DNA from 3 places in the Neobacillus sp. BP17 genome. Region 3 is predicted to be linked to each of the others. Evidence: a T-box and tRNA genes for the amino acid it is inferred to sense, from the RefSeq annotation. Region 3 holds a T-box; the other regions hold tRNA genes.

Region 1 (10,260 bases), 2.2 Mb from region 3:
TCGCCGATAGAAGGAATCCCATGGCCTAAGTTAGCGGCCACCGCACCCGAGCAAGCATCCAAATATTTTTTCCCGTTCTCATCGATGAGATAGACCCCTTCACCGTGGGTAATAATCGGATACTCCTTTTTTAAATCCCGATGAAACACGTAGTCTTTTTTTATTCCCTCCATCTTTCCACCACCATTGCCATTCCTAATCCCCCTGCCACACAAAGTGTCGCAAGGCCATATTGGCGTTTTTGTTTTTCAAGCTCATGACATAATGTAGTGACGATTCTTGCACCGGAGCACCCCAGTGGATGACCTAAGGCAATCGCCCCTCCATTGACATTCACGTTGTCTCCTTTGATGCCCCATTCTTTTAAACAAGCAAGACTTTGAGCAGCGAAGGCTTCATTTAATTCAATTAAATCGATATCTTCCAAACGAAGACCGGCTTTTTTCAACGCCATTTGCGATGCTGGGACCGGACCGATTCCCATTTCTTTTGGTGATACACCCGCTGCAGCAAAGGAACGAATCCTTGCCAACGGGACCACTCCAAGTTGTTTGGCTTTTTCTTCTGACATCAACAGCAGCATCGAGGCCCCATCATTTCTGCCGGAGGAGTTTCCGGCTGTAACCGTACCGTCCTTTTGAAACACAGGACGCAGTGTTCCTAACTTTTCAATGTCCGTCAATCTTGGGTGCTCATCGATCGCAAAATGTCTGATTCCCTTTTTTCCTTCCTTTACCGGAACAGGAATGATTTCTTCTTCAAAATGGCCCATTTCAATGGCACGTTTCGTTTTCTGCTGACTCATGAAGGCAAATTCATCTTGTTCACGGCGGCTAATCCTATATTTTTCAGCCAGCCATTCGGCTGTTTGCCCCATCGTGAAACGGCCATATATCTCCTCTGGCTGGGATTTTGGCTGACTCTCCGTATTTGAATCATACAGGGTTAGATCTCCTATCTTCTGTCCAAAACGAGTGCCGACCATATAATGAGGCGCTTGTGACATGCTTTCGACGCCCCCTGCTAAAACAACGGCCGCCTGACCTGTCATAATCGACATCGCTCCGTTAATGACCGCCTGCATGCCCGAACCGCACTGACGATGAACGGTATATGCAGGAATCGATTCGGGAAAATGGGCCTGTAATGCTGAGACTCTAGCAATATTCGGCGCATGTGCACTCTGCTTTGTTTGGCCGACAATGACTTCATCGACAATATTGGCACCATAACCGGAAGCAGAAAGATTATTTTTCATGATGAGAGAGACAAGCTCTTCTGGAAGCGTATCTGCTAGTGATCCACCGAAGCTTCCGATAGCCGTCCGAAATGCATTTACGATAACAACCACTACGCGGTCACCTCTTTGCCTTTATTAAAAGATTCAGCAATTTGAAAAGGTGCGTCCGTTTTCTGTTGAACTTCTTCAAGGGAAACTCCAGGTGACAGCTCTAAAAGATGAAGTCCATCGTCCTTTACAGCGAAAACCGCTAAATCGGTAATAATTAAATCCACGATTCGTTCCGATGTAATCGGATAGGTTAATTCCTTGACGATTTTTGACTCTCCCTGGTTAGACGTATGCATCGTTGTTACGATTACCTTTTTGGAGCCTTCCAATAAATCCATTGCCCCGCCTACACCAAGAACACTTTTTCCTGGCACGGCCCAGTTAGCGATCCGCCCATTTGCATCGATTTGCAGCACACCAAGAATCGAAACACTTACATGCCCTCCGCGAATCATCGCAAAAGAGGAAGCACTATCAAAAAAGGATGACCCTTCCAAAATGGTGACAGGCAGTTTCCCTGCATTAACAAGATTTTGGTCAATATGCTCTGGATCAGGGGTAGGGCCAACTCCAAGGATGCCGTTTTCCGAGTGTAAAAAAACGTTAACATTGGATGGAATATAATCAGCCACCAGCGTTGGAATCCCTATTCCCAAATTGACGATATCGCCATCCTTCAATTCCTTCGCCGCTCTTGCAGCAATGTATTGTTTCACGTTCATGCTAGTTCCCTCCCTTCACTACGATAAAATCAACGTATAAATGAGGGGTTACAATTTCCTCAGGAGAAATTTGGCCAACCTCCACAATCTCGTCTACCTCTGCAATAACCACATCTGCTGCTGTTGCCATCATCGGATTGAAGTTTCTTGCCGATTGGTTGTAGATGAGATTTCCTAATTGATCCGCTTTTTTCGCTTTAATGAAAGCAAAGTGGGCTTTAAGAGGCTCTTGGAACACATATTTTTTACCGTTAAGGATACGCTCCTCTTTGTTTTCGGCGATTTTTGTTCCGACGCTGACCGGCGTATAAAACCCGCCTAGTCCTGCACCACCCGCTCGAATAGCTTCAGACATCGTTCCTTGAGGGAGAAGCTCCACGTCCATTTCCTTTTCCTGATAGGATTTAACCACCTCTGGGTTGGATGTAAAATAAGAACCTATCGCTTTTTTTACTTGTTTTTGCCGTACTAGCACTCCAAGACCTCTACCTGGTTCCCCAAGGTTATTACTAATAATCTCTAAATCTTTCACTTCCGACTGAGCCAAAGCGGCTATTAAACTAAGCGGACTTCCCACAAGTCCAAATCCCCCTACCATAATTCGTGAGCCGCTTTTAACCTTTTTTACAGCATCCTCGCATGTAATCAGCTTGCTCATCCTTTTTCCCTTCCTCTCCATAGACACTTAGTGGTTTATAACCCTTTGGAAACATAAAAAACCGAGCAAAACATAGATCTGCATAAAGAATGTCGTTCAAACGAACATTCCTTACAAAGAGTCCATGTTTGCTCGGTTTTAATAAGACCATGGGAGAAGGTCATCCTCCCACTTTATTATAACCAAACGTTATATATTCATTTGCTTCACGTTATCCCAGTAACGTTGAACTGCAGCTTGTAGAGCCACAATGATCGCTTGCTGGGATGGAGCAAAATAAAAGCTTTGAATTCGTTCAATCAGCTGCTCAACACCATCTTGAAGACAGTAACCTATCAACAGTTTTTGAAAATAATTTTTCGTTAGTTCTGTTACGAAGGTAAATTCGGCGCCGATAATTTTATGATCTTTCAGCTCCACTTCGAGTACAATTCCCGCATGCTTATACATTTCATACATGGAAGTTCCCTGTGGAGCTTTTGCATATCCTGTAACAATGACTGTTTCCAGTGTTTGCATGCTCCTAAACCTCCTTTTAAAAACTAACTGATCATTTTCTTTTTCTAACACGAGTATATGGGTCAGAAAAAATAATGTCAATGAGAAAATTCATAATTTTCTGAAATAGTAATTTGTTACCATAATTTTACTAGTAAGCGCTTACGATAATCACACATAAAATTAATTCTCGCTTGGACTTCAAACTCCTTCTAGAAAAATAAGAATTTTTTTGCTGCCTGCATAGAATTTCTCCTTTCATCCCCTAAAAAATGTACGAACGTGCTTTTCACTATTTTCAACTTATAAATTTGCAATTTCTGTGCCAAAATTAAAAACGCTATTTTACTCACCTTTTTTGAGAAAATATGCCAAATTTCTTGGCACTAACCTTCTTTTTTTGCATCTTACCTGCAAAAAATCCCTAGCAGAGGTTTTTCAAAAGGGAAATAGAACCTTTTGTAATTCACCCCAAATTCAGCTGAAAAAGCAAAAATCCCCTTCAAAAATCATATTTGCCTTCATTTTTTACCTCAAATAGACAAAAAAACGATTCAAAAGTGAATTTTCACCGTTCGATTCAATTATGCATTCCCGTTATGGTAGAAGTACCCGGGAATACAAGAAAAGCGCGCTTTCTGAAAGGACTCTCCCTTGGAAAGCTTTGAACAATTAGTCGACCAGTACCAGCCCATGCTCCACAAGATCATAAACTCGCTCCATCTTTACAAAAACCATGATGAATTCTATCAGCACAGTCTCATTGGCCTTTGGGAAGCAAGCCAACGCTTCGATCCTAACAAAGGGAGCTTCACCAATTATGCCTACACCTACATCAAAGGCTGCCTTCTCATGGAGTTAAAAAAAGCACACCAAGATCATGAACGAAATGTACACCCAGGCGAGGAGTTCTGGGACCTTGTTGAGGATTCCCATTCTGATGACCCACTTCAGAAGGAAACACTGTTGACCTACTGTGTATCACTGACACCGAACCAACAGAAATGGCTCCTGTACACCGTCCGTGATCAACTATCGATCAAGGAAATCGCTGAGCTAGAAAATGTCTCCCCCTCAGCCGTGAAAAGTTGGCGCAGCGGGGCTCGGGAAAAGTTGAAAAAGATAGTGAGGGATTAGTGAGCTCGTTCATTACCTACCTGTTTTTGAAATTTTACCTAGTGTCGGTCTTCTTACCAAGGACAAGCCTTTTGGGTTTGTCCTTGCATGTGTCCAGTTCTTATTCATGACAAACCTCCACCAGCATCCCCAAATTTCTCAACTAATCAATCGTTTGATTGAAGCAGACAAGAGTCTTGAAAATAGCGAATTCCCCTCACTAAAGCTACGTGAAGTCTGTCGAACCTCGCTTAAAAATTCCGCAGGAAATATCCCTCTATTCTACAAAATTTGTCATTGCTGAATAACCATTTTTATGAAGAATAACAACTTCCAGGAATAAGCAACATATTAAAAACAAGTAAGCATAAATTAATCGGTGTAGCTGCTCTACTAATGCTGAAATATGACCCAAGATCCTTCAAGATGTTTCTTTTAATAAAAGTCTCCAATTTAGTTAAAATTTTCTGGTATAATTTATTTTTAGAATATAATTTTGAACGTAAGGGGAGTGTATTTTGGAAGGTTCATTTGGATTGCTTTTAAACATAGTGATCACCATTTATTTAGTTATCGATTCTCGTAAGTATGGTAAAAGCCCCGTCCTTTGGGGAATTCTCGGTTTCATTTTTGGTGCGATTGCCTTAGGGATTTACTTAATTAAAACAGATCGAAAGGTAATCGGTTGGATTATTACGATTATTAGTATAATCGGATATATCGCCTTACTCTTAGTCATTTTATTAGGGGTTGCGCTAATAATGGGCGGAGGATTTTCATAAGAAGTCGTTACATATCATAACTATTAAAACTATGCTGAATTTACAGCATAGTTTTTTTATGCTTGTATTCGATCACCAATTCTGTGATCTACTAATCTATTGTTATAATTATCAGAATCTAATAATCAGTTAGTTATTTACAAGACGCGCATAAATGTATATAATCCTATATAAATACTAGGAATTGATTGGGCGTGCGGATATGAGTATAGGGATTACGTTGATGGGTTTACTTGTTGGTTTTTTGGTAGGGTTGACTGGAGTCGGCGGAGCAGCACTGTTAACCCCGGTTTTAATTTTAATTGGGGTCAATCCTTCCATTGCTGTCGGTACAGACCTTGTTTATAATTCAATCACAAAGCTATTCGGACTTGTTCAACACTGGCGGCAAAAAACAGTTAATGTTCAGATGGTGAAGTATTTAGCGATGGGAAGTATCCCTAGTGCAGTCATTGCGATTGGCTCCCTTCACTATTTTGAAGCGTATTACCACAATCAAGAACAGATTATTAGGCATTCCCTCGGTTATATATTGATATTTGTCTCACTAGCTATCATTATCAGAACGTTTGTAGAGAAAAAATTAAGGCCCAATCGTTGGCAAATGAAGCCTTTGAGTGAAAAGAAAACACTAACCATTTTAATTGGCTGCCTTTTTGGCTTTATCGTTGGACTCACTTCTTTAGGATCAGGCTCTTTATTCGCTGTGGCAATGATTTATCTTTATCGAATGAAAACATCAGAGATGGTCGGTACGGATATCACTCACGCGTTTCTTTTGGTTACAGTAGCAGGGATGCTTCATATCGGTTATGGAAATGTTAACTATATGCTCGTGGGGAATTTACTTATGGGCTCGATTCCAGGAGTACTGATTGGCAGCAGCATTTCGGCAAAGGTTCCAACAAGACCGCTGCGAACCGTAGTTGCTGTATTAATCTTTGTAAGTGGTTTGAAGTTAATCTAATTTGCGTGAAAAAGTCAGCTGATATGCTGGCTTTTTTTATATGAACTTATTAGTGAGTTTCGTGTAGGTATGAGAAAGAAATTCCGACCTAATGTATTTAGAGGAAGCTTACGAAGCTGATATAAGCGGAGAAATTCCGCTTATTGTATATAGAGGCGGCTTACGAAGCCAATATAAGCGGAGAAATTCCGCTTAACTGCTCTAAATAAGGCAAAATCCAACGATTTGAATCATTTAGACGGAAAAACTTCCCTTATTATCGAGAAAATATGGGAATTTCGCAATTTAAAAGGAATTTTTCCGCTTATTGTTCAAACACAGTAAAATCAACATTCAGTTATAACCGAGAAAGGCATAAAAAAACCACCTTCAAAAAATGGTTACTTTTTAAAGGTGGTTGTTATTAAATGAAAGTTGATTAGTTAAAAAAAAATGGCTCCGCAGGTAGGACTCGAACCTACGACCGATCGGTTAACAGCCGATAGCTCTACCACTGAGCTACTGCGGAATAATATATAGTGGGCCTAAATGGACTCGAACCATCGACCTCACGCTTATCAGGCGTGCGCTCTAACCAGCTGAGCTATAGGCCCAATTTGGAGCGGGTGATGAGAATCGAACTCACAACATCAGCTTGGAAGGCTGAGGTTTTACCACTAAACTACACCCGCATATAAAAATTTGGAGGCAACACCCGGATTTGAACCGGGGATAGAGGTTTTGCAGACCTCGGCCTTACCACTTGGCTATGCTGCCCAAACACTAGATCAAATGGGGCGGCTGATGGGAATCGAACCCACGAATGTCGGAACCACAATCCGATGCGTTAACCACTTCGCCACAACCGCCATAATGGTGGAGGGGGACGGATTCGAACCGCCGAACCCTGAGGGAGCGGATTTACAGTCCGCCGCGTTTAGCCACTTCGCTACCCCTCCATATAAATGAAAAATGGCTCAGGACGGAATCGAACCGCCGACACAAGGATTTTCAGTCCTTTGCTCTACCGACTGAGCTACTGAGCCTAAAAATATGTATAAAAAACAGTAGATTAACTACTGAGATAAAAATGGCGGTCCGGACGGGACTCGAACCCGCGACCTCCTGCGTGACAGGCAGGCATTCTAACCAACTGAACTACCGGACCAGAGTATTTTCAAGCATAGCTTGAAAATAACTTAATTGCGGGGACAGGATTTGAACCTGCGACCTTCGGGTTATGAGCCCGACGAGCTACCGGACTGCTCCACCCCGCGACGATAATAAAAAATTGAAGTTTTCACATGCTCTTAGTATAACGACCGCCCCGATTTCAGAAAGCTTATTCAAGCAGCGGCTCAATCGTTGCGCTGTAGATTTATTCGAAGTAGCATATTCGAACGTGCTCCACCCCGCGACAACAATATATAAAGATAATGGAGGAGGAAGAGGGATTCGAACCCCCGCGCGGTATGACCCGCCTGTCGGTTTTCAAGACCGATCCCTTCAGCCAAACTTGGGTATTCCTCCGAATAAGTGGAGTCTAGGGGGATCGAACCCCTGACCTCCTGCGTGCAAAGCAGGCGCTCTCCCAGCTGAGCTAAGACCCCGTTATAAAATTAAAGAATGGTCGGGAAGACAGGATTCGAACCTGCGACCCCTTGGTCCCAAACCAAGTGCTCTACCAAGCTGAGCTACTTCCCGTAAAATGCGCCCTGAGAGATTCGAACTCCCGACCTTTTGATTCGTAGTCAAACACTCTATCCAGCTGAGCTAAGGGCGCAAATGAATTTAATTCACTTAATGGTGCCGAGGACCGGAATCGAACCGGTACGGTAGTCACCTACCGCAGGATTTTAAGTCCTGTGCGTCTGCCAGTTCCGCCACCCCGGCGTATGTTGGAGCGGAAGACGGGATTCGAACCCGCGACCCCCACCTTGGCAAGGTGGTGTTCTACCACTGAACTACTTCCGCAATTATTTTTAAAAGTGAGCCATGAAGGACTCGAACCTTCGACCCTCTGATTAAAAGTCAGATGCTCTACCAACTGAGCTAATGGCTCGTACTAATGGTGCCGGCGAGAGGACTTGAACCCCCAACCTACTGATTACAAGTCAGTTGCTCTACCAATTGAGCTACCCCGGCATAATCTTTGAAAGATAGATATGGTGGAGGATGACGGGATCGAACCGCCGACCCTCTGCTTGTAAGGCAGATGCTCTCCCAGCTGAGCTAATCCTCCAAATCAATGATACTTATTTTCACTATCGTGAAAAAACTTTGGTGACCCCTACGGGATTCGAACCCGTGTTACCTCCGTGAAAGGGAGGTGTCTTAACCACTTGACCAAGGGGCCAGATTATATTTTGACAAAAAAATAACCCGATAGGGCTTGCCTGGCAACGTCCTACTCTCACAGGGACGCGTGTCCCAACTACCATCGGCGCTGAGAAGCTTAACTTCCGTGTTCGGTATGGGAACGGGTGTGACCTTCTCGCCATTGCTGCCAGACTATTTTGTTTGAGGTATCATTCCCTCAAAACTAGATAATGCTGAAGAAGTTTGTAAACTCAGAGTTCACCTTAAAATTAGGATAAGTCCTCGAACGATTAGTATCAGTCAGCTCCACATGTTACCACGCTTCCACCTCTGACCTATCAACCTGATCATCTTTCAGGGTTCTTACTAGCTTGCGCTATGGGAAATCTCATCTTGAGGGGGGCTTCATGCTTAGATGCTTTCAGCACTTATCCCGTCCGCACATAGCTACCCAGCGATGCTCTTGGCAGAACAACTGGTACACCAGCGGTGCGTCCATCCCGGTCCTCTCGTACTAAGGACAGCTCCTCTCAAATTTCCTGCGCCCACGACGGATAGGGACCGAACTGTCTCACGACGTTCTGAACCCAGCTCGCGTACCGCTTTAATGGGCGAACAGCCCAACCCTTGGGACCGACTACAGCCCCAGGATGCGATGAGCCGACATCGAGGTGCCAAACCTCCCCGTCGATGTGGACTCTTGGGGGAGATAAGCCTGTTATCCCCGGGGTAGCTTTTATCCGTTGAGCGATGGCCCTTCCATGCGGAACCACCGGATCACTAAGCCCGACTTTCGTCCCTGCTCGACTTGTAGGTCTCGCAGTCAAGCTCCCTTGTGCCTTTACACTCTGCGAATGATTTCCAACCATTCTGAGGGAACCTTTGGGCGCCTCCGTTACTTTTTAGGAGGCGACCGCCCCAGTCAAACTGCCCACCTGACACTGTCTCCCACCCCGATGAGGGGTGCGGGTTAGAATTTCAATACAGCCAGGGTAGTATCCCACCGACGCCTCCACCGAAGCTAGCGCTCCGGCTTCTCAGGCTCCTACCTATCCTGTACAAGCTGTACCAAAATTCAATATCAGGCTACAGTAAAGCTCCACGGGGTCTTTCCGTCCTGTCGCGGGTAACCTGCATCTTCACAGGTACTATAATTTCACCGAGTCTCTCGTTGAGACAGTGCCCAGATCGTTACGCCTTTCGTGCGGGTCGGAACTTACCCGACAAGGAATTTCGCTACCTTAGGACCGTTATAGTTACGGCCGCCGTTTACTGGGGCTTCGATTCAGAGCTTCGCTTGCGCTAACCCCTCCTCTTAACCTTCCAGCACCGGGCAGGCGTCAGCCCCTATACTTCGCCTTGCGGCTTCGCAGAGACCTGTGTTTTTGCTAAACAGTCGCCTGGGCCTATTCACTGCGGCTCTTCGAGGCTATTCACCTCAAAAAGCACCCCTTCTCCCGAAGTTACGGGGTCATTTTGCCGAGTTCCTTAACGAGAGTTCTCTCGCTCACCTTAGGATTCTCTCCTCGCCTACCTGTGTCGGTTTGCGGTACGGGCACCTTTTATCTCGCTAGAGGCTTTTCTTGGCAGTGTGGAATCAGGAACTTCGGTACTAAATTTCCCTCGCTGTCACAGCTCAGCCTTATGTGAGAGGCGGATTTGCCTACCTCTCAGCCTAACTGCTTAGACGCGCATATCCAACAGCGCGCTTACCCTATCCTCCTGCGTCCCCCCATTGCTCAAACGATAAAGAGGTGGTACAGGAATATCAACCTGTTATCCATCGCCTACGCCTTTCGGCCTCGGCTTAGGTCCCGACTAACCCTGAGCGGACGAGCCTTCCTCAGGAAACCTTAGGCATTCGGTGGATGAGATTCTCACTCATCTTTCGCTACTCATACCGGCATTCTCACTTCTAAGCGCTCCAC
Region 2 (10,260 bases), 1.8 Mb from region 3:
GCCGGTACCTACCGTTCTGGGGATGGACGAGGCGGCGGCGGAACTGGCAACCAGCGTTTTGCACCGCTTAATAGTTGGCCTGACAATGCAAGCCTGGATAAGGCCCGACGACTCCTTTGGCCAATCAAGCAAAAGTATGGGAACAAGATTTCATGGGCCGACTTGCTTGTACTAGCCGGTAATGTCGCGATTGAAGACATGGGTGGCCCGACAGTTGGCTTTGGAGCAGGACGTGCAGACATTTGGCATCCGGAAGAAGATATTTATTGGGGTACGGAAACGGAATGGCTCGGGGATAATCGTTATACAGGTGATCGTAACCTGGAGAATCCACTTGCAGCCGTTCAAATGGGGCTTATCTATGTAAACCCGGAAGGTCCAAACGGTAAACCAGATCCGGTGGCTAGTGCCAAGGACATTCGTGAAACCTTTGCCCGTATGGGAATGAACGATGAAGAAACCGTTGCCCTGATTGCCGGCGGTCACACATTCGGTAAGGCCCATGGTGCAGGTGATGCCTCTCATGTTGGTCGAGAGCCAGAAGCGGCTCCTATTGAAGCACAAGGCTTAGGCTGGATCAATTCCTACGGTTCCGGTAAAGGCCGTGACACAATCACGAGCGGTATTGAAGGTGCATGGACCGCGAACCCAACACAGTGGGATAATGGTTATTTTGAGCTATTATATGGCTATGAATGGTGGCTGACAAAGAGTCCTGCAGGGGCATGGCAGTGGCTGATTGTCGACCCTGCTGAGGAGCATCTTGCTCCGGATGCCGAAGATGCATCGATTAAAGTGCCAACAATGATGACCACGGCTGATATGGCGTTGCGTCATGATCCGATCTATGAGAAAATTGGTCGTCGTTTCTACGAGAACCCGAATGAATTTGCTGATGCATTTGCCCGCGCTTGGTTCAAATTGTTACATCGTGATATGGGTCCAAAAGCAAGATATCTCGGTCCGGAAGTTCCAGAAGAAGATTTCATCTGGCAGGATCCAGTACCAGCTGGTAATTATGAGATAACAGCTGCGGATATTGCCGAGCTGAAAGCAAAAATCTTAGACTCGGGATTAACTGTTAGCAAGCTAGTAACTACGGCTTGGGCTTCTGCCAGTACCTATCGCGGCTCTGACCATCGCGGTGGTGCCAATGGTGCCCGCATCCGCCTTGCTCCACAAAAGGATTGGGAAGTGAATCAACCGGAACAACTAGCACAAGTGCTTCAGGTACTGGAAGGCATTCAAAAGGAATTCGAAAAAGAAGTCAGCTTGGCCGATTTAATTGTCCTTGGCGGTAGTGCCGCCATCGAGAAGGCAGCCAAAGAGGCAGGCTTCAATGTAAATGTTCCGTTTGCTCCTGGACGCGGTGATGCGACCCAAGAACAAACAGATGCAGAAAGCTTTGACGTGCTCGAGCCTGTCGCTGATGGTTTCCGCAACTACCAAAAGCAGCAGTTCAGTGTAAGTCCGGAAGAGCTGCTCATTGATAAAGCACAACTTTTAAACCTGACTGCACCGGAAATGACCGTTCTTATTGGTGGTCTGCGTGTACTAGGTACCAACTATGGCGGCACGGCACATGGCGTATTCACCCATTCTGTTGGCCAACTCACCAATGATTTCTTTGTGAACTTGCTTGATATGGGTGTGGCGTGGAAGCCTGTCGGAGCAAACGTTTATGAAGGACGCGATCGCAAAACAGGTGAAGTGAAACGGACAGCGACTCGAGTGGACCTCGTGTTTGGTTCCAACTCCGTTCTCCGTTCCATTGCAGAAGTGTATGCTCAAGATGATAACAAAGAGAAGTTTGTCCGTGACTTTATCGCTGCCTGGATGAAGGTGATGAATGCTGACCGTTTTGATTTGAAAGCCGTTGAACAGAAAAAAGCTCAATTTGCTGGTAAGTAAGCCAGAGGCTATGTTGAATTTGGCGTAGATAGAAGAAGTCATAAGCGGAGGATTTCCGGTTAATTTTAAAAATGAGGGCTAAAAAGCTAAAATAGCAGGAGATATTCCGCTTAACAGCTTTAAATATACGCAAAACCCAACGATTTGAATCATATAAGCGGAAATACTCCCCTTATTTTTAAGGAAATAGTGGTATTTTCCAAATTAGCCGGAATTTCTTCTCTTATATTTGGAAATCAATATTCCGTTCGTTATATTAAATAGAAGAAACCGCCGTCGATTTGACGGCGGTTTTTATCATTAGTACCAGAAATATCATTATTAATAAGGTCCCGCTTCATGCCCTTTCTGTACAGCCTCTTTTGTTGCTTCGTTGGCAGCAATGGTTCCCTGACTAAATTTCGATTTACCCGCTTCACGGCCTGGAACTTGATTTTCCGTCTTCATTTCTTGGATATCTTTCATTACCTTCTCCATCCCTTCCTTCACACGGCGGCCATAGTCTTCATCGGCTTGGGTGAAATGATGGATCATGGCATCTTGAATTCGTTTGTCGCATATTGCCAGTGCTTCAGACAGGTTTTTGATTAATTCATCGCGCTCCCAATCGTCCAAGCTTCGATACGTATGGCCCGCTTGTCCGTAGTTGTTTGGACGATCAATCGGCGCACTCATGGCTGCTGCGTTATATACTGGCTGGTGAGGTGCACGGTTATCACTATTTGTTTCCGTATATCCGCCGAGCATCGATGGCTCATAGTTAATATGTGGGTTTTCTCCCGATTCTTTCGGGTTACGAATATCCATTTGGCCGCGATGCTGATTTGTGCGAACAGGTGCTTTCGGTGCGTTCACCGGCAGACTCAGATAGTTCGCACCTACCCGATAGCGCTGCGTATCCGAGTAAGAGAACGTACGCCCTTGAAGCATTTTATCGTCAGAGAAATCCATTCCATCCACCAGCACCCCTGTACCAAAGGCAGCTTGCTCAATTTCCGCGTGAAAATCAACAGGATTCCGATCAAGGACCATGCGGCCTACCGGTAACCATGGGAACTGATCCTCTGGCCAAAGCTTTGTATCATCGAGTGGGTCAAAATCCAGTTCTGGATGGTAATCATCAGACATGATCTGAACATAAAGCTCCCATTCTGGATACTCTCCTCGTTCAATCGCTTCATATAAATCTTGTGTCGCATGACCAACGTTCTTTGCTTGAATCGAGTTTGCCTCTTCTTGTGTTAGGTTACGAATTCCTTGCTTCGGCTCCCAGTGATACTTCACCAACACCGCCTCGCCTTTTTCATTTACCCATTTATACGTGTTTACACCAGAGCCCTGCATATGGCGGTATGTTGCTGGAATCCCCCATGGAGAAAATAGGAATGTAATCATATGCGTTGCTTCAGGTGTACGAGAAACGAAGTCAAACATCCGCTGTGGATTCGGGACGTTCGATGCTGGATCCGCTTTAAATGCGTGAATCATATCAGGGAATTTCATCGCATCACGGATAAAGAAAATTTTTAAATTATTCCCAACCAGGTCCCAGTTCCCATCTTCCGTATACATTTTCACCGCAAAACCACGTGGATCACGTGCAGTTTCCGGCGAATCTTTCCCACCTGCCACTGTGGAGAAACGCACCATTAACGGAGTTTTTTTCCCTGCTCCAGAGAACACTTTCGCGCGTGTATACTTCTCTACCGGCTCATCGCCCACTTTTCCGTAGGTTTCAAAATAACCAAATGCTCCCGATCCTCGTGCATGGACCACACGTTCTGGGACCTCTTCCCGATCAAAATGGGAAATCTTCTCAATAAAATGGTAATTCTCAAGTGTCGCTGGGCCACGATTCCCAATAGTACGGATATTTTGGTTATCTATCACGGGATGGCCCTGGCGCGTCGTCAACGTCTCCCGATTTACATCCTGTTCATTTGAAGCATTCACATTTTTGTTCTCTGTCAAAATAAGTCCTCCCTAAAAAAGTTATCCTTATTTTTCCTCTTAAAAGTGAATTTATTCAGCGTTAGAATAAGCTGGAAAAGCAGGTAAAAAACACCTACAAAAGGTAATTGTTCGAGTCATTTCCAGCAAAATACCCCGGATTTCTTCATAAATGATTGTGGGGGTTGCTAAAAATGTGCACAAAAAAAACGCTTAGATAAGCGTTTTTCACTTTGTTTTTTTACGCGCCTTAGAGGATTCGAACCTCTGACCCTACGCTTAGAAGGCGTATGCTCTATCCAGCTGAGCTAAAGGCGCATTTATGGCTCCGCAGGTAGGACTCGAACCTACGACCGATCGGTTAACAGCCGATAGCTCTACCACTGAGCTACTGCGGAACAATATGATGGGCCTAAATGGACTCGAACCATCGACCTCACGCTTATCAGGCGTGCGCTCTAACCAGCTGAGCTATAGGCCCATATTTATGTGGAGCGGGTGATGAGAATCGAACTCACAACATCAGCTTGGAAGGCTGAGGTTTTACCACTAAACTACACCCGCATTTATTAAATTGGAGGCAACACCCGGATTTGAACCGGGGATAGAGGTTTTGCAGACCTCGGCCTTACCACTTGGCTATGCTGCCTTTATGTATGGCTGGGCTAGCTGGATTTGAACCAACGCATGTCGCAGTCAAAGTGCGATGCCTTACCGCTTGGCTATAGCCCAATGGTTTATACAATATATGGGGCGGCTGATGGGAATCGAACCCACGAATGTCGGAACCACAATCCGATGCGTTAACCACTTCGCCACAACCGCCATTATAGAATCATTTGGCAGGGGTAGTAGGAATTGAACCCACACCAAAGGTTTTGGAGACCTTCGTTCTACCTTTAAACTATACCCCTCCATATAAAAAGGTGGCTCAGGACGGAATCGAACCGCCGACACAAGGATTTTCAGTCCTTTGCTCTACCAACTGAGCTACTGAGCCACACAAAATCTTTATCAACAGTAGTTACCTACTGGGGATAAAAGTACGGTCCGGACGGGACTCGAACCCGCGACCTCCTGCGTGACAGGCAGGCATTCTAACCAACTGAACTACCGGACCAGAGTTTTCTATTTGGAGCATGCTCCACGATTTGATACTGACCGCCCTGATTTCAGAAAGCATATTCAAGCAGCGGCTCAATCGTTGCGCTGTAGATCATTCGAAGAAGCATATTCGAACGTGCTCCACCCCGCGACAATAAGAATAGATTACGAGTTATGGAGGAGGAAGAGGGATTCGAACCCCCGCGCGGTATGACCCGCCTGTCGGTTTTCAAGACCGATCCCTTCAGCCAAACTTGGGTATTCCTCCGAATAAGTGGAGTCTAGGGGGATCGAACCCCTGACCTCCTGCGTGCAAAGCAGGCGCTCTCCCAGCTGAGCTAAGACCCCATATATTATTAGAAGCATGGTCGGGAAGACAGGATTCGAACCTGCGACCCCTTGGTCCCAAACCAAGTGCTCTACCAAGCTGAGCTACTTCCCGTTAAAGTGCGCCCTGAGAGATTCGAACTCCCGACCTTTTGATTCGTAGTCAAACACTCTATCCAGCTGAGCTAAGGGCGCATATGATTTAATTTAAATGGTGCCGAGGACCGGAATCGAACCAGTAAGGTAGTCACCTACCGCAGGATTTTAAGTCCTGTGCGTCTGCCAGTTCCGCCAAACCGGCGTAAGTTGGAGCGGAAGACGGGATTCGAACCCGCGACCCCCACCTTGGCAAGGTGGTGTTCTACCACTGAACTACTTCCGCAAAGGTTGTAAGTTATATTGCTCTTGCAAAAAACTTTGATGCGGGTGAAGGGAGTCGAACCCCCACGCCTTGCGGCGCCAGATCCTAAGTCTGGTGCGTCTGCCAATTCCGCCACACCCGCAATATTAATAGTTATTTTGCTTTCGCAAAAAACTCTAGTGAGCCATGAAGGACTCGAACCTTCGACCCTCTGATTAAAAGTCAGATGCTCTACCAACTGAGCTAATGGCTCAAAAAAAGCAAAAAAAATAAATGGTGCCGGCGAGAGGACTTGAACCCCCAACCTACTGATTACAAGTCAGTTGCTCTACCAATTGAGCTACCCCGGCGTAAAATTTGAAAAAATATTTAGTTTGAACACGCTGGTATTGTTACCGTCATCCTGACCTCAAAAAGCTTGTCCAAGCAGCAGCTCGGTCAGTATGCTGAAGTTCATTCAGGAAGCATATTCGGTCGTGCTCTACCAATTGAGCTACCCCGGCATAATCTTTGAAAGATAAATATGGTGGAGGATGACGGGATCGAACCGCCGACCCTCTGCTTGTAAGGCAGATGCTCTCCCAGCTGAGCTAATCCTCCAAAATAATGAAAGTTATTTTCACTAGCATGAAAAAACTTTGGTGACCCCTACGGGATTCGAACCCGTGTTACCTCCGTGAAAGGGAGGTGTCTTAACCACTTGACCAAGGGGCCATATTAAATATTGACGAAAAAAATAACCCAAAAGGGTTAGCCTGGCAACGTCCTACTCTCACAGGGACGCGTTTCCCAACTACCATCGGCGCTGAGAAGCTTAACTTCCGTGTTCGGTATGGGAACGGGTGTGACCTTCTCGCCATTGCTGCCAGACTATTTTGTGTGAGGTATCATTCCCTCAAAACTAGATAATGCTGAAGAAGTTTGTAAACTCAGAGTTCACCTTAAAATTAGGATAAGTCCTCGAACGATTAGTATCAGTCAGCTCCACATGTTACCACGCTTCCACCTCTGACCTATCAACCTGATCATCTTTCAGGGTTCTTACTAGCTTGCGCTATGGGAAATCTCATCTTGAGGGGGGTTTCATGCTTAGATGCTTTCAGCACTTATCCCGTCCGCACATAGCTACCCAGCGATGCTCTTGGCAGAACAACTGGTACACCAGCGGTGCGTCCATCCCGGTCCTCTCGTACTAAGGACAGCTCCTCTCAAATTTCCTGCGCCCACGACGGATAGGGACCGAACTGTCTCACGACGTTCTGAACCCAGCTCGCGTACCGCTTTAATGGGCGAACAGCCCAACCCTTGGGACCGACTACAGCCCCAGGATGCGATGAGCCGACATCGAGGTGCCAAACCTCCCCGTCGATGTGGACTCTTGGGGGAGATAAGCCTGTTATCCCCGGGGTAGCTTTTATCCGTTGAGCGATGGCCCTTCCATGCGGAACCACCGGATCACTAAGCCCGACTTTCGTCCCTGCTCGACTTGTAGGTCTCGCAGTCAAGCTCCCTTGTGCCTTTACACTCTGCGAATGATTTCCAACCATTCTGAGGGAACCTTTGGGCGCCTCCGTTACTTTTTAGGAGGCGACCGCCCCAGTCAAACTGCCCACCTGACACTGTCTCCCACCCCGATCAGGGATGCGGGTTAGAATTTCAATACAGCCAGGGTAGTATCCCACCGACGCCTCCACCGAAGCTAGCGCTCCGGCTTCTCAGGCTCCTACCTATCCTGTGCAAGCTGTACCAAAATTCAATATCAGGCTACAGTAAAGCTCCACGGGGTCTTTCCGTCCTGTCGCGGGTAACCTGCATCTTCACAGGTACTATAATTTCACCGAGTCTCTCGTTGAGACAGTGCCCAGATCGTTACGCCTTTCGTGCGGGTCGGAACTTACCCGACAAGGAATTTCGCTACCTTAGGACCGTTATAGTTACGGCCGCCGTTTACTGGGGCTTCGATTCAGAGCTTCGCTTGCGCTAACCCCTCCTCTTAACCTTCCAGCACCGGGCAGGCGTCAGCCCCTATACTTCGCCTTGCGGCTTCGCAGAGACCTGTGTTTTTGCTAAACAGTCGCCTGGGCCTATTCACTGCGGCTCTTCGAGGCTATTCACCTCAAAAAGCACCCCTTCTCCCGAAGTTACGGGGTCATTTTGCCGAGTTCCTTAACGAGAGTTCTCTCGCTCACCTTAGGATTCTCTCCTCGCCTACCTGTGTCGGTTTGCGGTACGGGCACCTTTTATCTCGCTAGAGGCTTTTCTTGGCAGTGTGGAATCAGGAACTTCGGTACTAAATTTCCCTCGCTATCACAGCTCAGCCTTATGTGAGAGGCGGATTTGCCTACCTCTCAGCCTAACTGCTTAGACGCGCATATCCAACAGCGCGCTTACCCTATCCTCCTGCGTCCCCCCATTGCTCAAACGATAAAGAGGTGGTACAGGAATATCAACCTGTTATCCATCGCCTACGCCTTTCGGCCTCGGCTTAGGTCCCGACTAACCCTGAGCGGACGAGCCTTCCTCAGGAAACCTTAGGCATTCGGTGGATGAGATTCTCACTCATCTTTCGCTACTCATACCGGCATTCTCACTTCTAAGCGCTCCACCAGTCCTTACGGTCTAGCTTCAACGCCCTTAGAACGCTCTCCTACCACTGACACCAACGGTGTCAATCCACAGCTTCGGTGATACGTTTAGCCCCGGTACATTTTCGGCGCAGAGTCACTCGACCAGTGAGCTATTACGCACTCTTTAAATGGTGGCTGCTTCTAAGCCAACATCCTGGTTGTCTAAGCAACTCCACATCCTTTTCCACTTAACGTATACTTTGGGACCTTAGCTGGTGGTCTGGGCTGTTTCCCTTTTGACTACGGATCTTATCACTCGCAGTCTGACTCCCACGGATAAGTCTTTGGCATTCGGAGTTTGTCTGAATTCGGTAACCCGATGAGGGCCCCTAGTCCAAACAGTGCTCTACCTCCAAGACTCTTACTACGTGAGGCTAGCCCTAAAGCTATTTCGGAGAGAACCAGCTATCTCCAAGTTCGATTGGAATTTCTCCGCTACCCACACCTCATCCCCGCACTTTTCAACGTGCGTGGGTTCGGGCCTCCATCCAGTGTTACCTAGACTTCACCCTGGACATGGGTAGATCACCTGGTTTCGGGTCTACGACCACATACTCAATTCGCCCTATTCAGACTCGCTTTCGCTGCGGCTCCGTCTCTTCAACTTAACCTTGCATGGGATCGTAACTCGCCGGTTCATTCTACAAAAGGCACGCCATCACCCATGAACGGGCTCTGACTACTTGTAGGCACACGGTTTCAGGAACTATTTCACTCCCCTTCCGGGGTGCTTTTCACCTTTCCCTCACGGTACTGGTTCACTATCGGTCACTAGGGAGTATTTAGCCTTGGGAGATGGTCCTCCCTGCTTCCGACCGGATTTCACGTGTCCGGCCGTACTCAGGATCCACTCAGGAGGGAACGAAGTTTCGACTACAGGGTTTTTACCTTCTCTGACGGACCTTTCCAGGTCGCTTCATCTACCCCGTTCCTTTGTAACTCCATGTTGAGTGTCCTACAACCCCAAGAGGCAAGCCTCTTGGTTTGGGCTATGTCCCGTTTCGCTCGCCGCTACTCAGGGAATCGCGTTTGCTTTCTCTTCCTCCGGGTACTTAGATGTTTCAGTTCCCCGGGTATGCCTTCCATACCCTATGTATTCAGGTAAAGATACTGTTCCATTACGAACAGTGGGTTCCCCCATTCGGAAATCTCCGGATCAAAGCTTACTTACAGCTCCCCGAAGCATATCGGTGTTAGTCCCGTCCTTCATCGGCTCCTAGTGCCAAGGCATTCACCGTGCGCCCTTTCTAACTTAACCTAAAAGGTTATTCTCTTAACTTCATAAGAGAGAAAACTAAAATGGCGATTACTCGATGTTTACTTTGCTTCTTCATTACGATTATCTAGTTTTCAAAGAACGATTAGTTTGAGAGAATTGTACTCTCAAAACTAAACAAACAAAGATCGTGTACAAACTGTTTTGTCTGGCTCACAGGTCCAGCTTGTCTAGCTTCGGCTCCTAACTTCTCGGCCGTTTCGATCCGTCCCCGCAAATCCAAAACCGGGATTTGCAGTGCCGGCTCTCCAACGTCTGTCGAAGTTGAACAGTCGCCTCCGCTTTTCCTATTATCCTTAGAAAGGAGGTGATCCAGCCGCACCTTCCGATACGGCTACCTTGTTACGACTTCACCCCAATCATCTGTCCCACCTTAGGCGGCTGGCTCCTTACGGTTACCCCACCGACTTCGGGTGTTACAAACTCTCGTGGTGTGACGGGCGGTGTGTACAAGGCCCGGGAACGTATTCACCGCGGCATGCTGATCCGCGATTACTAGCGATTCCGGCTTCATGCAGGCGAGTTGCAGCCTGCAATCCGAACTGAGAATGGTTTTATGGGATTGGCTAAACCTCGCGGTCTTGCAGCCCTTTGTACCATCCATTGTAGCACGTGTGTAGCCCAGGTCATAAGGGGCATGATGATTTGACGTCATCCCCACCTTCCTCCGGTTTGTCACCGGCAGTCACCTTAGAGTGCCCAAC
Region 3 (10,260 bases):
GAAGAATTATGTAGACACACAATATACTCCTAAATTAACTGATTTCCTTGATCCAAGAGAACAGCATATTCTTAAAATGTTAATTGGTGAAAATGGTGATGTAAAATATAAACTTTTTGGCGGCGGCACGGATGTAGAACGAAAAAGAGCCTTAATTTTTCCAGATTATCTAACTTCGATTAATCATGATGAATTTCAAATAAGCCTTTTCAACATCCATTATCCAACCAAGTTTGTTACAATCGAACACCGACAGGTATTGGGTACGCTTATGTCCTTAGGCCTAAAGCGGGGGAAATTTGGGGATATCATCATTATAGATGGGAAATGCCAATTTTTTGCTGCAAAGGATATTAGCGACTATATATTAAGTAACGTTGAAACAATTGGCAGGGCAGGCGTAAAACTAACTGAAACAGATATAGAAAATGCACTTTCCACCAATGAAAAATTGGTGGAAAGTGATTTAACGATATCTTCTTTGAGGCTTGATACTGTGATTTCAGGAATTTATCATGTGTCACGGCAGAAATCACAACTCTTTATTCAACAGGGACTCGTGAAGGTGAATTGGACATTAATTGAAAATCCATCATTTGAATGCGGTGTGGGTGATATGATTTCTGTTAGAGGTAGTGGCCGAGCAAAAATTCTTGCCATTGAAGGGAAAACAAAAAAAGAAAAATGGCGACTAAATGTCGGAAAACAAAAATAAGTACAAAAATAAAGAAGGAAATTCGATGAATGATGTCGAATTCTTGCATATACATATAGAATTAGAGATTGTATGGAGGTGGCATTGATGCCGTTAACACCGTTGGATATTCACAATAAGGAGTTTAATAAGGGTTTTAGAGGATATGATGAGGATGAGGTAAACGAGTTTCTCGACCAGGTTATCAAGGATTATGAATTAGTACTTAGAGAAAAAAAAGAATTAGAAGAACGCTTGAATGATATGAATGAGCGACTTGGTCACTTTGTTACAATTGAAGAAACTTTAAATAAATCAATCATCATTGCGCAAGAAGCGGGTGAGGATGTTAAAAGGAATGCTCAAAAGGAAGCAAAGTTGATTATTAAGGAAGCGGAAAAAAATGCGGATCGGATTGTCAATGAATCACTTTCAAAAGCAAGAAAGATTGCTCTTGAAATCGAGGATTTAAAAAAGCAGTCAAAAGTATTCCGTACACGTTTTAAAATGTTGATTGAGGCCCAGCTTGATATGTTAAATACCGATGATTGGGATCACTTATTAGAATATGAGGTAGATGCAACAGAACTAAAAGTTCATGAAGAAGAAGATTCATTAGCTTGACGAAAAGTGTTTTTATAGCATATAATTTCTTAACAGTTATAAAGAATGGTCAATGACGATGATAGGGACAGTATAATTTTTCTAGGACTTTTTTAGCGAGTCAGGGGTGGTGGAAGCCTGGTAAAGTTGAAAAATTGAAGATCACCCTTGAGTTCCAAAGCTGAACTTCCTAATTTAAGGCTAGTAGGCTTAGGCGTGTTATTCACGTTACGAATGCTAAAGAGGATAGTCGATTTGATTCGAACTATCTATCAGGGTGGTACCGCGGGATAAAACCTTCTCGTCCCTATTTTGGGATGAGAGGTTTTTTTTATTTGTCTATTGGCTATTCTGTTATATGAAGAGGATTACAGGAGGAAGAAAAAATGGAGTATAAAAATACGTTATTAATGCCGCAAACTGAATTTCCGATGCGTGGCAATCTTCCACAAAGAGAGCCTGAGATTCAGGCAAAATGGGAAGAGTTGAATATTTACAAAAAAGTTCAAGAACGGACCAAAGGACGTCCGATGTTTGTATTACATGATGGTCCTCCATATGCCAATGGTGACATCCATATGGGGCATGCCCTTAATAAAATTTTAAAAGATATGATTGTCCGCTATAAATCCATGAGCGGTTTCCATGCACCATACGTACCAGGCTGGGACACACATGGTCTACCAATCGAGCAAGCGTTAACGAATAAAGGTGTGAAACGTAAAGAAATGACGGTTGCAGAATTCCGTCAACTTTGTACTAAGTATGCACTCGAGCAAATTGACAATCAGCGTGAACAATTTAAACGTCTGGGTGTCCGCGGTGACTGGGAAAACCCTTATATTACCTTAAAACCTGCCTATGAAGCACAGCAAATTAAAGTCTTCGGTGAAATGGCTAAGAAAGGTTATATTTATAAAGGACTTAAGCCTGTCTATTGGTCACCATCAAGTGAATCTGCACTTGCTGAAGCAGAGATTGAATACCAAGACAAAAAATCCGCTTCGATTTATGTAGGCTTTAAGGTGAAGGATGGAAAAGGTGTACTAGATGCAGACACCCAAATTATTATCTGGACAACAACTCCTTGGACAATTCCGGCGAACTTAGGTATTTCTGTACATCCGGAACTAACATATGTTGTGGTTGAAGCAAATGAAAACAAATATCTAGTTGCTGAGGCTCTTCTCGAATCTGTTTCGAAGGAAATTGGCTGGGAAGAATTAACCGTTGTTAAAAAGGTAAAAGGAAATGATTTAGAGAATATTTTAACTGTCCATCCGCTTTATGGCCGGGATTCATTGGTGATGTTAGGAGAACATGTAACAACAGATGCAGGTACTGGCTGTGTCCACACAGCACCAGGTCACGGGGAAGATGACTTTTACGTAGGCCAAAAATATGGTTTAGATGTCCTATGCCCTGTTGATGATAAAGGTGTGATGACGAGTGAAGCGCCAGGTTTTGAAGGGTTATTTTACGATAAAGCTAATAAACCAATCACACAAGCATTAGAAGATGCAGGTGCATTGCTCAAACTTTCGTTTATTACCCATTCTTATCCACACGATTGGAGAACGAAGAAACCGGTAATCTACCGAGCGACAGCACAATGGTTTGCATCTATTAAAGATTTCCGTAATGAATTACTAGATGCAGTCAAGGAAACAAAATGGATTCCTGCTTGGGGTGAAACACGATTATTTAATATGGTTCGTGACCGCGGTGACTGGTGTATTTCTCGTCAACGTGTCTGGGGAGTACCAATTCCTGTTTTCTATGCAGAAACTGGCGAAGAAATCATTACAGATGAAACGATTAATCATGTTTCAGATTTATTCCGTGAATTTGGTTCGAATGTATGGTTTGAGCGTGAGGCAAAAGAATTACTACCTGCCGGCTTTACCCACCCAGGAAGTCCAAATGGTATATTTACTAAGGAAACAGATATCATGGATGTGTGGTTTGATTCAGGATCTTCCCATCAAGCTGTTTTGCTTGAAAGAGATGATTTAGTTCGTCCAGCTGATCTTTATCTTGAAGGATCGGACCAGTATCGAGGCTGGTTTAACTCGTCATTATCTACTGCTGTAGCCGTGACAGGTGAAGCACCATATAAAGGAGTATTAAGCCACGGTTTTGCGCTTGATGGAGAAGGCAGGAAGATGAGTAAGTCCATTGGGAATGTCGTTATCCCTGCGAAAGTCATGAATCAGTTAGGTGCAGATATTTTACGCCTTTGGGTTGCTTCAGTTGATTATCAAGCGGATGTTCGTGTTTCAGACGCAATCTTGAAGCAGGTCGCAGAGGTTTATCGGAAAATTCGTAACACCTTCCGTTTCTTATTAGGAAATTTAGCTGATTTTACTCCAGCAAATAAAGTGCGATATGAAGATCTCCGTGAAGTCGACCAATTTATGCTCGTTAAATTAAATAAGTTGATTAAAAATGTTCGCAATGCCTATGAAAACTATGAATTCGCAGGCATCTATCATGCGATTAATAATTTCTGTACTCTTGATTTAAGTTCATTTTATTTGGATTTTGCGAAAGATGTTCTTTATATTGAAGCGACAGATAATCATGAGCGACGTGCAATCCAGACGGTGTTATACGAATCGCTGCTTGCTTTAACAAAATTAGTTTCACCAATTCTTTCACACACTGCGGATGAAGTTTGGAATTTTATCCCTGATGCAACCGAAGAAAGTGTCCAGTTAACAGATCTACCTGAGTATCAGGAACTACCAAATGCTCAAGCTTTAGAGGAAAAGTGGACTGAATTTATGATTCTTCGTGATGATGTGTTAAAGGCACTTGAGGAAGCACGTAATCAGAAAGTGATTGGGAAGTCATTAACTGCCAAAGTTACACTTTATGTTAATGAAAAATCAAAAGCGTTATTAGACTCAATTGAAGAAAATATGAAACAGCTCTTTATTATCTCAGGCTTTGAAGTGGCAGGAACCTATGAGGAAGCCCCTGATAATGCAATTAAATTAGAAACTGCGGCTATTGTTATAACTAAAGCCGAGGGTGAAACATGTGAGCGTTGCTGGATTGTAACACCAGAAGTAGGTCAAGATCCAGAACACCCAACACTTTGCCCACGTTGTGCTGAAGTAGTAAAAGCTAACTATACTCATAATTAATCTGAAAGCCCTGTGCTAATGCATAGGGCTTTTAAATTTTTCCTTCTCCGTTAATTGTTGTAGTTGTTGTCAAATGTTTTTCCGAGTCGGTTATTGCTTGGCGGAAATAATAAGACAAATAAAACACGGAGGTAACAACTATGAATGCCACGCAGGAACAGCTGTTTTTGGAACTCCGTCATACGAAAGAAGAAATTGAATATTCGTTAAAAAACAAACCAAAGCAGGATTGGTTTACTGCCGTCTTAGAAGAGGAATTATCAGATATTAATACTGCAATTCGAAAACTTGAAAATGGAAACTTTGGGCAATGCGAAATCTCTGGAGAATTTTTGCCTAATGAATTATTACAGATGATTCCTACTATAAAGTCAGTAAAGGATTCAGAGTACTTACTGCATTATTACAAAAAACCGATTTACTAATCATTTTCATCAAGTTACATTTTCGTTTCGCGATAAAGTGTGCTAAAATGCTTAAGAAGTATGATAAGCGAAAGCTTCTAGACTGATTAGTTTAGTCTAGGTTGATGTGGGGGTATTTCTTAGTGTTTTATTACTTAATCGCACTTTTTGTTATTTTATTAGATCAAATTACGAAATGGCTTATTGTAAGCAAAATGTATCTAGGAGAAAGTATTCCTATCATTGATAATATTTTCTATATTACTTCTCATCGAAATCGTGGTGCGGCGTGGGGAATATTACAAGGACAAATGTGGCTATTTTACGTTATTACGATAATTGTTATCGTCGGCATTATGTATTATCTGTACAAAGCTGCAAGAGGGAAATGGATGCTTGGTGTATCTTTGGCATTAATGCTTGGAGGAGCGATTGGAAACTTTATTGACCGTGTCATTCGCAAGGAAGTTGTTGATTTCATTCATACGTATGTTTTTGGCTATAATTTCCCTGTCTTTAACATCGCGGATTCAGCGTTAGTTATTGGGGTCATCTTGTTAATGATTCAAATGTTGCTAGAAGAGAGAGAAACAAAGGAGAAATCATATGGAGAAAATGGAACACATCATTCTTGAGGAGCAAAAAGGGGATCGAATTGATAAGGTGATCTCTGGTCTTGATGAGGAATGGTCAAGAACTCAAGTACAGCAATGGATTAAAGAAGGCAATATTACGGTGAACGGACAACAAATTAAAACAAATTATAAATGTAGCTTGAACGATCAAATTGAAATTACGATACCGGACCCTGAAGAGTTAGATGTGGTCCCAGAAGATCTTAATTTAGACATTTACTATGAAGACAGTGACGTTTTGGTGGTAAATAAGCCCAGGGGTATGGTCGTTCACCCCGCACCGGGTCACATGTCAGGAACATTGGTCAATGGATTAATGTTTCACTGTAAGGATTTATCAGGGATTAACGGTGTGTTAAGACCTGGTATTGTTCATCGAATCGATAAGGATACGTCCGGCTTATTAATGGTAGCTAAAAATGATTTGGCTCACGAGAGTCTTGTCAATCAGTTAGTGGCCAAATCCGTTACCCGTAAATATAAAGCGATTGTACATGGAGTCATTCCCCATGATTTTGGAACTGTTGATGCTCCACTTGGCAGGGATACTAAAGACCGGCAAAGCATGACCGTCGTTGATCATGGCAAACATGCGGTCACACACTTTCATGTGCTTGAACGATATAAAGATTTTACATTCGTAGAATGTCAATTAGAAACCGGCAGAACACACCAAATTCGTGTTCATATGAAATATATTGGCTACCCGCTTGCTGGAGATCCAAAATATGGACCGAAAAAGACACTCGATATAAACGGACAAGCATTACATGCAGGTGTGCTTGGTTTTAACCACCCTAGAACAAACGAATATCTAGAATTTGAAGCACCACTGCCAGAAGATATCGAGTCATTACTCAATCAGCTTCGAAATAATCGTTGACATAGTCGGTGATTTGAAGTAAGATGATTTTAGCTTAATAAGCCTTTAAATCAGTCCCGTGAGGCTGAGAAGGAAACGGTTAAGATAATGGGGGGTAACTATACCCAATATCTGTAAATTAACTTGTTAACCTCTCGCCAAAATTGGGTGAGAGGTTTTTTATTTTTACAAAAGAAGAAGGTGTAGTATGAACCAAAAAGCAGTTGTCCTTGATGAACAATCTATTGGCAGGGCCCTAACAAGAATCGCCCATCAAATTATTGAAAAAAACAAAGGTATAGATGATTGTATTTTGGTTGGTATTCGAACGAGGGGCATATATTTGGCCAATCGACTTGCAGCCAAAATTGAAGAAATTGAGGGGAAAGCAATAGCTGTTGGGGAGTTAGATATTACCCTTTATCGAGACGATTTAACAAAGAAAACTGATAATCAAGAACCACTGGTTAAAGGATCTGATATTCCGGTGGGGATAAATAATAAAAAAGTGATACTGGTTGATGATGTTCTCTACACGGGGAGAACAGTCAGAGCTGGACTGGATGCCTTAATGGATATAGGACGACCTGCGGTCATTCAACTGGCGGTTTTAGTGGACCGCGGACACCGGGAACTTCCCATCCGAGCAGACTATGTGGGAAAAAACATTCCTACTTCAAGTGAGGAAAAAATTGTTGTTCAATTAGCAGATGTGGATCAGGTCGATCAAGTCAGTATTTTTGAAAAATAAATAGTTACCCTTTTAAAAGTAGTCCTGTGAGGCTGACAAAGGGGAATATGCCGAAATATACTTATTTAGGCATGTCCATACCCTCTTTGTACCCTCACGGACAAAGAGGTTTTTTTTATGAAAAAAATAAGATACTAAAGAAAAGCAATATAGCAAAATGGGGGAATTCACAATGAACAATAAACCTATCCTAGACGTAAAAGAGATTCCTAAACCCTTCCAATGGATTACATTAAGTTTACAGCACTTATTCGCCATGTTTGGAGCCACAATATTGGTACCATACCTTGTTGGATTAAGCCCGGCGATTGCACTTATATCAAGTGGACTTGGCACATTAGCCTTTCTATTACTAACTAAATTCCAAGTTCCAGCTTACTTGGGCTCATCCTTTGCCTTTATTGCACCTGTAATTGCCGCTAAAGCAGCTGGGGGACCAGGCGGTGCCATGGTCGGTACATTCATCGCAGGACTTGTATACGGACTGGTTTCACTAATCATCAGCAAGGCAGGTCATCGCTGGATTATGAATCTTCTCCCGCCAATTGTTGTTGGACCAGTTATTATTGTCATCGGATTAGCTCTATCTGGAACTGCTGTGAATATGGCGATGAATAATCCTGTGAGTGGAAAATACAGCATGCTTCATTTTTCGGTAGCCCTTGTCACGCTAATAGCAACAATTATCTTTTCGATATATGCAAAAAAAATGTTAAGTATGATCCCAATCTTAGCAGGGATTATTGTCGGATATATCTACGCACTAGTGGTTGGAGTGGTCGATTTTAAACCAGTTTTAGAGGCTAAATGGTTTGAAATGCCTGAATTTATCATTCCGTTTGTAAGTTATAAAGTAAAATTCACTTGGGATTTAGTCTTGTTAATGGTCCCAGTTGCAATTGTAACATTATCAGAGCACATCGGACATCAGTTGGTGCTAAGTAAGGTAGTCGGCCGGGATTATATTAAAGAACCGGGCTTACACCGCTCAATCCTAGGGGATGGAACAGCAACGATGATTTCCGCTCTGATTGGCGGGCCGCCCAAAACCACTTATGGTGAAAACATCGGTGTCCTTGCAATTACTCGAATTTATAGTGTGTATGTCATTGCTGGTGCAGCAATCTTCGCCATCATCTTTGGCTTTATTGGAAAAATAACTGCTTTAATCAGCACCATTCCAACACCGGTAATGGGCGGCGTTTCAATCCTTCTTTTCGGAATCATTGCTTCCTCTGGTTTACGAATGCTGGTGGATAGCAAAATTGATTTTGGTAACAAGCGTAACTTAGTCATTTCATCTGTCATCTTGGTAGTTGGCATTGGTGGAGCAGTGATAAAAGTATCAGAATCATTACAAATCCAGGGGATGGCCCTAGCAGCTATTTGCGGTGTATTGTTAAACCTCATTCTTCCTGGAAGAGAGCCAGCGGATGAAAATATGCTAGAGGAATCCACTGATAAACGGAAAACTGCATAAATAAGTTTCAACTCTTTAAAGAAATCCAGAGAGGTTTATAAGGGTGTAAGCTTAGTACCATGTATGACAACGCATGGATTAAGTTTGTATTTCTTGCACCCGTGACTTCTGGTCAGGGTGTTTTTTATCCAAAATGAGAGAGGCGGATGATGGATGTTAAATCATTTACTAACCACGAACGAATTAAAGGTGGATGAGATTTATCAAATCTTAACAGATGCTCATAACTTTAAAAACGGAATGCAATGGCGTCCGGACAGGCAAATGTTTACTGCCAATCTATTTTTTGAACCGAGCACAAGAACAAAGAGCAGCTTTGAAGTGGCCCAAAGAAGATTAGGATTAGAGGTAATTCCGTTTGAAGTGCTTACTTCAAGTGTCCAAAAAGGGGAAACACTTTACGATACAGTAAAAACATTAGAATCCATTGGTGTCAATTCCATTGTCATTCGACACGGTCAGGACCGCTATTTTGATGAATTGGTCGGAAAAGTTAACACGCCAATCATTAATGGCGGGGATGGGTGCGGGCATCATCCGACGCAATCACTTCTTGATCTACTGACGATCCAGCAGGAGTTTGACCAATTCGCAGGCTTGAAAATTTCTATTATCGGTGACATTCGTCATAGTCGGGTGGCACGTTCCAATGCCGATGTTTTAACAAGGCTGGGTGCAGAAGTGACTTTTTCTGGTCCAGAAGAATGGTTCGATACTAGGAGCACGGATATATCGAGGTATAGGCCGATTGATTTGGCCATCGAAGAAGCGGATGTCGTCATGCTTCTCCGTGTACAACATGAACGGCATCAACAAAAGAGCAGTTTTACGGCAAATGAATACCACAAGCAATATGGTCTTACGATTGAAAGAGAAAAGATGATGAAGCAGGGGAGCATCATCATGCATCCTGCTCCTGTAAATAGAAATGTAGAAATAGCAGATAGTCTTGTCGAGTGCAAGCGATCAAGAATCTTTAAGCAAATGGAAAACGGTGTTTATGTAAGAATGGCAGCAATCAAGAGATCAATCGAAAATCTTGAAGGAGGAAAACAACATGAAAATACTTATTCAGAACGCATGTTACATAGCATCTAAGGGAGAAAAGAAACAGGCTGATCTATTAATAGAAGATGGAAAGATTACAAAAATTGAAACACAAATCACTGCGGTTGTGGATCGGACCGTCGACGCGGAAGGAAAATTAGTGGCACCAGGCTTTATCGACCTACATGTCCACCTCCGTGAACCAGGCGGAGAAAAAAAGGAAACCATCGCAACCGGAACAGCCGCCGCAGCAAGAGGCGGATTTACCACTATTGCCAACATGCCTAACACAAGACCGGTGCCTGACACCATTAACAACATGGAGGACTTACAAAAGCGCATTAAGGATACAGCGAAGGTTAGGGTATTGCCGTATGCGTCCATCACAATCCGCCAGTTGGGTCAGGAGTTAACGGATTTTGAGGGCTTGAAAGCTAAAGGCGCATTTGCCTTTACGGATGACGGAGTAGGCGTACAGTCAGCTGTGATGATGCTTGAAGCAATGCGTAAAGCGGCGGCACTTGATATGGCAATTGTCGCACACTGTGAAGAAAACACATTAATTAACAAGGGGTCTGTCCATGATGGAACATTTGCGAAGAAGCATGGATTAAATGGAATTCCATCTATAT

Evidence for each region. A T-box is a leader RNA that pairs with one kind of tRNA and senses whether it is charged. The one in region 3 lies ahead of ileS (isoleucine--tRNA ligase), so its partner is inferred to be a tRNA-Ile.
Region 1: it encodes a tRNA-Ile, which carries the amino acid that the T-box ahead of ileS (isoleucine--tRNA ligase) is inferred to sense. The anticodon was not compared.
Region 2: it encodes a tRNA-Ile, which carries the amino acid that the T-box ahead of ileS (isoleucine--tRNA ligase) is inferred to sense. The anticodon was not compared.

Annotation. Positions count from the first base shown of each region.
Region 1 covers NZ_CM184198.1:5,332,536-5,342,795, forward strand. Annotated here, with positions in the region: gene AC4QJR_RS25965 (aspartate aminotransferase family protein) at 1-173, opposite strand, end outside; gene AC4QJR_RS25970 (thiolase family protein) at 161-1,351, opposite strand; gene AC4QJR_RS25975 (3-oxoacid CoA-transferase subunit B) at 1,351-2,013, opposite strand; gene AC4QJR_RS25980 (CoA transferase subunit A) at 2,015-2,671, opposite strand; gene AC4QJR_RS25985 (DUF3870 domain-containing protein) at 2,861-3,190, opposite strand; gene AC4QJR_RS25990 (sigma-70 family RNA polymerase sigma factor) at 3,824-4,306, shown strand; gene AC4QJR_RS25995 (hypothetical protein) at 4,804-5,067, shown strand; gene AC4QJR_RS26000 (sulfite exporter TauE/SafE family protein) at 5,270-6,034, shown strand; tRNA gene AC4QJR_RS26005 (tRNA-Asn) at 6,468-6,542, opposite strand; tRNA gene AC4QJR_RS26010 (tRNA-Ile) at 6,554-6,627, opposite strand; tRNA gene AC4QJR_RS26015 (tRNA-Gly) at 6,632-6,705, opposite strand; tRNA gene AC4QJR_RS26020 (tRNA-Cys) at 6,717-6,790, opposite strand; tRNA gene AC4QJR_RS26025 (tRNA-His) at 6,807-6,882, opposite strand; tRNA gene AC4QJR_RS26030 (tRNA-Tyr) at 6,888-6,972, opposite strand; tRNA gene AC4QJR_RS26035 (tRNA-Phe) at 6,987-7,059, opposite strand; tRNA gene AC4QJR_RS26040 (tRNA-Asp) at 7,105-7,181, opposite strand; tRNA gene AC4QJR_RS26045 (tRNA-Met) at 7,217-7,290, opposite strand; tRNA gene AC4QJR_RS26050 (tRNA-Ser) at 7,451-7,543, opposite strand; tRNA gene AC4QJR_RS26055 (tRNA-Ala) at 7,551-7,623, opposite strand; tRNA gene AC4QJR_RS26060 (tRNA-Pro) at 7,641-7,717, opposite strand; tRNA gene AC4QJR_RS26065 (tRNA-Arg) at 7,723-7,796, opposite strand; tRNA gene AC4QJR_RS26070 (tRNA-Leu) at 7,818-7,906, opposite strand; tRNA gene AC4QJR_RS26075 (tRNA-Gly) at 7,913-7,987, opposite strand; tRNA gene AC4QJR_RS26080 (tRNA-Lys) at 8,003-8,075, opposite strand; tRNA gene AC4QJR_RS26085 (tRNA-Thr) at 8,083-8,158, opposite strand; tRNA gene AC4QJR_RS26090 (tRNA-Val) at 8,180-8,255, opposite strand; tRNA gene AC4QJR_RS26095 (tRNA-Glu) at 8,295-8,369, opposite strand; rRNA gene rrf (5S ribosomal RNA) at 8,408-8,524, opposite strand; rRNA gene AC4QJR_RS26105 (23S ribosomal RNA) at 8,603-10,260, opposite strand, start outside.
Region 2 covers NZ_CM184198.1:3,539,042-3,549,301, forward strand. Annotated here, with positions in the region: gene katG (catalase/peroxidase HPI) at 1-1,911, shown strand, start outside; gene AC4QJR_RS17015 (catalase) at 2,233-3,882, opposite strand; tRNA gene AC4QJR_RS17020 (tRNA-Arg) at 4,106-4,179, opposite strand; tRNA gene AC4QJR_RS17025 (tRNA-Asn) at 4,185-4,259, opposite strand; tRNA gene AC4QJR_RS17030 (tRNA-Ile) at 4,269-4,342, opposite strand; tRNA gene AC4QJR_RS17035 (tRNA-Gly) at 4,352-4,425, opposite strand; tRNA gene AC4QJR_RS17040 (tRNA-Cys) at 4,437-4,510, opposite strand; tRNA gene AC4QJR_RS17045 (tRNA-Gln) at 4,519-4,593, opposite strand; tRNA gene AC4QJR_RS17050 (tRNA-His) at 4,611-4,686, opposite strand; tRNA gene AC4QJR_RS17055 (tRNA-Trp) at 4,702-4,775, opposite strand; tRNA gene AC4QJR_RS17060 (tRNA-Phe) at 4,789-4,861, opposite strand; tRNA gene AC4QJR_RS17065 (tRNA-Asp) at 4,908-4,981, opposite strand; tRNA gene AC4QJR_RS17070 (tRNA-Ser) at 5,141-5,233, opposite strand; tRNA gene AC4QJR_RS17075 (tRNA-Ala) at 5,241-5,313, opposite strand; tRNA gene AC4QJR_RS17080 (tRNA-Pro) at 5,331-5,407, opposite strand; tRNA gene AC4QJR_RS17085 (tRNA-Arg) at 5,414-5,487, opposite strand; tRNA gene AC4QJR_RS17090 (tRNA-Leu) at 5,505-5,593, opposite strand; tRNA gene AC4QJR_RS17095 (tRNA-Gly) at 5,600-5,674, opposite strand; tRNA gene AC4QJR_RS17100 (tRNA-Leu) at 5,714-5,795, opposite strand; tRNA gene AC4QJR_RS17105 (tRNA-Lys) at 5,834-5,906, opposite strand; tRNA gene AC4QJR_RS17110 (tRNA-Thr) at 5,928-6,003, opposite strand; tRNA gene AC4QJR_RS17115 (tRNA-Val) at 6,178-6,253, opposite strand; tRNA gene AC4QJR_RS17120 (tRNA-Glu) at 6,293-6,367, opposite strand; rRNA gene rrf (5S ribosomal RNA) at 6,407-6,523, opposite strand; rRNA gene AC4QJR_RS17130 (23S ribosomal RNA) at 6,602-9,538, opposite strand; rRNA gene AC4QJR_RS17135 (16S ribosomal RNA) at 9,857-10,260, opposite strand, start outside.
Region 3 covers NZ_CM184198.1:1,763,270-1,773,529, forward strand. Annotated here, with positions in the region: gene AC4QJR_RS08575 (YlmH family RNA-binding protein) at 1-715, shown strand, start outside; gene AC4QJR_RS08580 (DivIVA domain-containing protein) at 803-1,318, shown strand; T-box leader at 1,368-1,609, shown strand; gene ileS (isoleucine--tRNA ligase) at 1,684-4,449, shown strand; gene AC4QJR_RS08590 (hypothetical protein) at 4,590-4,874, shown strand; gene lspA (signal peptidase II) at 4,979-5,488, shown strand; gene AC4QJR_RS08600 (RluA family pseudouridine synthase) at 5,460-6,371, shown strand; gene pyrR (bifunctional pyr operon transcriptional regulator/uracil phosphoribosyltransferase PyrR) at 6,559-7,101, shown strand; gene AC4QJR_RS08610 (solute carrier family 23 protein) at 7,274-8,581, shown strand; gene AC4QJR_RS08615 (aspartate carbamoyltransferase catalytic subunit) at 8,735-9,679, shown strand; gene pyrC (dihydroorotase) at 9,639-10,260, shown strand, end outside.